DNA from 3 places in the Enterobacter chuandaensis genome. Region 2 is predicted to be linked to each of the others. Evidence: predicted binding sites of a transcription regulator. Region 2 holds the regulator's gene; each other region holds the start of a gene.
The links. The regulator CRP, encoded in region 2, controls carbon source genes, mostly activating them, when cyclic AMP is high. The targets are predictions, from matches to a motif close to ATGTGANNNNNNTCACAT.
Positions count from the first base shown of each region.

Region 1: the regulator CRP is predicted to act here: its motif matches at 1,020-1,037, upstream of rbsD (D-ribose pyranase).
Region 3: the regulator CRP is predicted to act here: its motif matches at 1,303-1,320, upstream of azuC (stress response protein AzuC).

Region 1 covers NZ_CP097173.1:4,621,605-4,623,804, reverse strand. Annotated here, with positions in the region: gene kup (low affinity potassium transporter Kup) at 1-893, shown strand, start outside; gene rbsD (D-ribose pyranase) at 1,120-1,539, shown strand; gene rbsA (ribose ABC transporter ATP-binding protein RbsA) at 1,547-2,200, shown strand, end outside.
Region 2 covers NZ_CP097173.1:4,239,720-4,241,919, forward strand. Annotated here, with positions in the region: gene MX657_RS20500 (OsmC family protein) at 1-378, opposite strand, end outside; gene crp (cAMP-activated global transcriptional regulator CRP) at 690-1,322, shown strand; gene MX657_RS20510 (YccS/YhfK family putative transporter) at 1,380-2,200, shown strand, end outside.
Region 3 covers NZ_CP097173.1:2,865,377-2,867,576, reverse strand. Annotated here, with positions in the region: gene yecR (YecR family lipoprotein) at 52-390, opposite strand; gene MX657_RS13940 (RpiB/LacA/LacB family sugar-phosphate isomerase) at 644-1,282, shown strand; gene azuC (stress response protein AzuC) at 1,401-1,484, shown strand; gene MX657_RS13930 (DUF2766 family protein) at 1,593-1,844, shown strand; gene MX657_RS13925 (anaerobic C4-dicarboxylate transporter) at 1,887-2,200, opposite strand, start outside.

The sequences.
Region 1 (2,200 bases), 380 kb from region 2:
TTATCCATACTTCAGAAATGGAGTCGGGTCAGATTTACATCCCGTTCGTTAACTGGCTGCTCTACTTTGCTGTTGTGATTGTGATCGTCAGCTTCGAGCACTCCAGTAATCTGGCGGCAGCCTATGGTATTGCCGTGACCGGTACGATGGTGCTGACGTCGCTTCTCTCCACCACGGTGGCGTACCGCAACTGGCACTGGAATAAATTCCTCGTGGCGATGATTCTGGTCGGCTTCCTGTGCATCGACGTACCGCTGTTCTCAGCGAACCTCGACAAAATTGTCTCCGGCGGCTGGCTGCCGCTGACGCTGGGCCTGTTGATGTTCATTGTGATGACCACATGGAAGAGCGAGCGCTTCCGTCTGCTGCGCCGCATGCATGAGCACGGGAATTCTCTGGAGGCGATGATCGCATCGCTGGAGAAATCCCCGCCGGTGCGCGTGCCGGGTACCGCGGTTTATATGTCTCGCGCCCTGAACGTGATCCCGTTTGCGCTGATGCATAACCTTAAGCACAACAAGGTGCTGCACGAGCGCGTGATCCTGCTGACGCTGCGTACAGAAGATGCGCCGTATGTTCACAACGTGCGTCGCGTGCAGATCGAGCAGCTATCGCCAACCTTCTGGCGCGTGGTGGCAAGCTACGGCTGGCGCGAAACGCCGAACGTGGAAGAGGTGTTCCACCGCTGCGGTCTGGAAGGGTTAAGCTGCCGGATGATGGAGACGTCATTCTTTATGTCGCACGAGTCGCTGATCATCGGCAAGCGTCCGTGGTACCTGCGCCTGCGCGGCAAGCTGTACCTCATTCTGCAACGTAACGCCCTGCGCGCGCCTGACCAGTTTGAGATCCCGCCTAACCGCGTGATTGAGCTGGGGACGCAGGTTGAGATTTAAGTCTTTGTGCGGCCTGATGCCCTCACCCCGACCCTCTCCCTGTGGGAGAGGGCGCAAACATAAAAAACGGTAACCTTGGGGTTACCGTTTTGCATTTACCTCCACTCCATTTCACTTAGCGAAACGTTTCGACGTTGATCACAAATCCGTTACGTCATGGTGGTTTTCTGAACACTCTTGCGTCTACACTCTTTGTAGCGAAACGTTTCGCTAGTGGAGCAAGAAAATGAAGAAAGGCACGGTTCTCAACTCAGAAATCTCATCGGTTATTTCCCGTCTTGGGCATACCGATACGCTGGTAGTTTGCGATGCAGGCTTACCGGTTCCGCGCAGCACAACCCGTATTGATATGGCGTTAACGCAGGGTGTCCCTTCGTTTATGCAGGTACTGGAAGTCGTGACGGCGGAGATGCAGGTTGAGGCAGCCATTCTCGCGGCGGAAATCAAACAACATAATCCGCAACTCCACGAAACGTTGCTCAGCCATATTGAGCAACTGCAACAACACCAGGGAAACACCATAGAAATTCGTTACACAACGCACGAACAGTTCAAACAACAAACCGCAGACAGTCAGGCGGTGATTCGCAGCGGGGAGTGTTCCCCGTATGCGAATATCATTCTCTGTGCTGGCGTCACCTTCTGAGGCCATCATGGACGCATTACTGCAACTCAAAGGGATCGATAAATCGTTCCCGGGCGTAAAAGCCCTCTCCGGTGCGGCGCTGAACGTCTACCCAGGACGCGTGATGGCGCTGGTGGGCGAAAACGGTGCCGGCAAATCCACCATGATGAAAGTGCTGACCGGTATCTACCAACGCGATGCCGGTTCGCTCTTATGGCTGGGTAAAGAGACCACCTTTAACGGCCCGAAATCCTCTCAGGAAGCGGGTATCGGCATTATCCACCAGGAGCTGAACCTCATCCCGCAGCTCACCATTGCCGAGAATATCTTCCTCGGCCGCGAGTTTGTGAACCGGTTCGGTAAAATCGACTGGAAAACCATGTACGCCGAAGCGGACAAGCTGCTGGCGAAGCTGAATCTGCGCTTTAAGAGTGACCGCCTGGTGGGCGAACTCTCCATCGGCGATCAGCAGATGGTGGAAATTGCGAAGGTGCTGAGCTTTGAATCGAAGGTCATCATTATGGATGAACCTACCGACGCCCTGACCGATACCGAAACCGAATCCCTGTTCCGCGTTATCCGCGAGCTGAAATCGCAGGGGCGCGGGATTGTCTATATCTCCCACCGTATGAAAGAGATCTTCGAAATTTGCGACGACGTTACCGTCTTCCGCGACGGGCAG
Region 2 (2,200 bases):
CGTGATTTTTACCGCTTTCTCCAGCATTAACGCCACAGAGCAGTATTTCTCCGCAGAAAGATCCACCGCACGTGAAACCGCCGCGTCTTTCAGTTCTTTGCCGGTGACGATAAAGTGCAGATTAATATGGGTGAACAGGCGTGGCGCCTCTTCGCGACGTTCTGAGGTGAGTTTAACCTCGCAATCCGTCACGTCATGACGACCTTTTTGCAGAATCGACACCACGTCAATCGCGCTGCATCCGCCTGCCGCCATCAGCACCATTTCCATTGGGCTAGGGGCTTTATCGCCGGAGTTACCATCCATCAAAACCTGGTGCCCTGATGCGGACTCGCCCAGGAACGTTAAACCTTCAACCCACTTCACGCGCGCTTGCATATTCATTAACTCCAACGTTGCATTTTTGGTGACAGATTACGCGCACGTTACATTTCTCGCAATGGAAGGCGACCTGCATCATGCTGAAGCGAGACACCAGGAGACACGCGGCGAAAGCTATGCTAAAACACTCAGGATGCTACAGTAATACATTGACGTTACACATGTATGCAGAGGACATCAAACTTTACTGGCTGCGAAACGTTACGACAGCCGACTTCCCAGGGTATGGGTAAGAATTCGATTGCAACCCCAGAGTCCGGATGCATCTGATGACTCTGGTGACAGCTTATAACAGAGGATAACAGCGCATGGTGCTTGGCAAACCGCAAACAGACCCGACTCTCGAATGGTTCTTGTCTCATTGCCACATTCATAAGTACCCATCGAAGAGCACGCTGATTCACCAGGGTGAAAAAGCGGAAACGTTGTATTACATCGTCAAAGGCTCGGTGGCAGTGCTGATCAAAGATGAGGAAGGCAAAGAGATGATCCTTTCTTATCTGAACCAGGGCGATTTTATCGGTGAACTGGGCCTGTTTGAAGAAGGCCAGGAACGTAGCGCCTGGGTTCGTGCAAAGACAGCATGTGAAGTGGCTGAAATTTCCTACAAGAAATTCCGTCAGCTGATTCAGGTTAACCCTGACATCCTGATGCGTCTTTCTTCCCAGATGGCGCGCCGTCTGCAGGTGACGTCAGAGAAAGTGGGTAACCTCGCCTTCCTGGACGTGACCGGCCGCATCGCGCAGACCCTTCTGAACCTGGCGAAACAGCCAGACGCGATGACCCACCCTGACGGCATGCAAATTAAAATTACCCGTCAGGAAATTGGTCAGATCGTCGGTTGCTCCCGCGAAACAGTGGGCCGTATTCTGAAAATGCTGGAAGATCAAAACCTGATCTCCGCCCACGGTAAAACCATCGTGGTTTACGGAACCCGTTAATCCCGGTCAAACGGCGTGTCATCGTAAGGTGTCACGCCGTTTTTGTCTCTATTCCCCATGTGGCGCAGGCTGATCTATCACCCGGAAGTTAACTACGCACTGCGACAAACGCTGGTGCTGTGTCTTCCCGTGGCCGTGGGCCTGATCCTCGGACATCTTCAGCAGGGTCTGCTGTTTTCCCTCGTCCCCGCCTGCTGCAACATTGCCGGTCTGGACACGCCGCATAAACGCTTTTTCAAACGCCTGATTATCGGTGGCAGCCTGTTTGCTGGCTGTAGCCTTGCCGTCCAGCTTTTACTGGCCCGCGACATTCCGCTGCCGCTGATCCTGTCCGTGCTGGCCATGACCCTCGGCGTCACCGCCGAAATCAGCTCGCTGCACGCCCGTCTGCTTCCCGCGTCACTCATTGCGGCCATCTTCACCCTGAGCCTCGCCGGAAATATGCCCGTGTGGGAGCCGCTGCTGATCTACGCCCTCGGCACGCTGTGGTACGGGCTGTTTAACTGGTTCTGGTTCTGGCTGTGGCGTGAACAGCCGCTGCGCGAATCCCTGAGCCTGCTCTACCGCCAACTGGCCGATTATTGCGAAGCGAAATATACCCTGCTTACCCAGCACACTGACCCGGAAAAATCGCTGCCGCCGCTGCTTGCGCGCCAGCAAAAGGTGGTAGACCTGATAAGCCAGTGCTATCAGCAGCTGCACATGCTTGCCGCCAACAAAAATCACGAATACAAACGGCTGCTGCGCACCTTCCAGGTCGGGCTCGATTTGCAGGAGCATATTTCCGTAAGCCTGCATCATCCGCAGGAGGTGCAAAAGCTGGTTGAGCGCAGCCATGCCGAAGCGGTGATCCGCTGGAACGCGCAGACCGTCTCCGC
Region 3 (2,200 bases), 1.4 Mb from region 2:
TTGTTTTTGTTCTTAATTAAATAAAGCGCCAGCAATCGCTGGCGGCTTTGATTAATACCAGGGGTTATTTGCCTTAGGGTTAACGGCATACCCCATGCATTTATACTGGATAGTTACGCTCTCGTTCAGGCACAAAGAGCCGCTTGTCAGGGTACAGGTTTTGACCGGCTGCCCGTAGGCAGAAGCGGTGGCATAGCCCATGTTCTGACAGGCTTTTACTGCGGTACCGTTATTAACATATTCGTCGGACCAGGCGTTTTGCAGCACTGCCTGGCCGTAGTCGAGGCGGACAATGCCGTTCGGCGCGTCGAGGCTGCTGATTTCCGCCTGGCGGTTAACGCTGCATCCCGCGAGCAGCAGGACTGTACCGGCTACGATGGCTGTTTTCATGGTTCGCTCTGGGTGGATGGAAATACGTTATCGTACCCGCAGATGCCCGCTGCAATGCCAGGAATAGCCGGACAATCTACCCTCACTCTTTGCAACGGACGGCGTGGATCTTTCTCGTCAAAAAATTGTGAGCGCGCATTTAATTTTTAAAACTCCATTTCATTAACTTTGAAAGTCTGTTTGTTTGATGCCAGAATGAACGGGAACAGGTATCCATGGCGGGAGCGCCCGCAGCGCATTCTGGAGAGACAAGATGAAAATTGCACTGATGATGGAAAACAGCCAGGCGGCTAAAAACCCAGTGATATTAAAAGAGCTGAAAACGGTAGCCGATGAGAAAGGCTTCCCGGTTTACAACGTGGGTATGAGCGACGAAAACGATCATCACCTGACCTACATCCACCTGGGCATTATGGCAAGCATTCTGCTGAATGCGAAAGCGGTAGATTTCGTGGTTACCGGATGCGGCACCGGGCAGGGCGCGATGATGTCGTTGAATATTCACCCCGGCGTCATTTGCGGCTACTGCATCGATCCCGCCGACGCGTTTCTCTTCGCGCAGATCAACAACGGCAATGCGCTTTCGCTGCCTTTTGCCAAAGGTTTTGGCTGGGGAGCGGAGCTGAACGTGCGCTTTATCTTTGAAAAGGCCTTCACTGGCCGGAAGGGGGAAGGCTACCCGCCAGAGCGTAAAGAGCCCCAGGTGCGTAACGCGGGGATTCTGAACCAGGTGAAAGCGGCCGTGGTGAAAGAAAACTATCTGGACACGCTGCGCGCTATCGATCCTGAGCTGGTGAAGACCGCTGTTTCCGGACAACGTTTCCAGCAGTGCTTCTTTGAAAATTGCCAGGATAAGGCGATCGAGGATTTTGTTCGCGGTATGGTAGGTTAATGCGTATTGCGCAGATTAAATTGTGATGTGAGTCACAAAAATATTGATTTTTGTGACGATGGTCATATTATAGGCACATTGACAATAAAGTTGTATAACAAGTTAATGGAGCATCACAATGAAACTGCGCAAAATCCTGAAAAGCATGTGGGCCAATTACTGTCGCACCTTCAAAGACGTGCCGCCGGGCGCCATGTTCTGATAAAAAAACCTGCTTCGGCAGGTTTTTTTATCTCTGCAGGCGAGGAAGGGAAGATGTCAGGGGCTGCGTTTTGATACTATGGCGGCCTTTGAATAAGGAGAAAGCCCCATGTCACAAAACCTGAGCGCCGATCAGGAGCTGGTCTCTGACGTTGTCGCCTGCCAGCTGGTTATTAAGCAAATTCTGGATGTCCTGGACGTTATCGCACCGGTTGAAGTGCGCGAGAAGATGTCTACTCAGCTGAAAAACATCGATTTTGCCAGCCATCCCGCGGCTGCCGACCCGGTTACGCTTCGCGCGATCCAGAAAGCCATCGCACTGATTGAACTGCGCTTTACGCCGCAGGGCGAATCTCATTAAAAATGGCGAACGGGCGACAGCAGATGTCGCCCGTTGAAAACGTTAAAAGAAGGTCTGGACCAGCAGATAGCTCGCCGCGCAGGCGCAGCTCACGCCAATTAGCCCCGGCAGAATAAAGCTGTGGTTAATAATGAATTTGCCGATGCGGGTCGTTCCCGAACGGTCAAAGCCGATGCAGGCTAAATCACTCGGGTAGGTCGGCAGAACAAAATAGCCGTAGGATGCCGGGAAGAAGGCGATCAGCATTTTCGGATCGATACCCAGCATCAGGCCCATCGGCGCCACGGCTGTCAGGGCCGCCGCCTGGCTGTTCACCAGCTTCGACACCAGGAAAAGCACAATGGCATACGTCCACG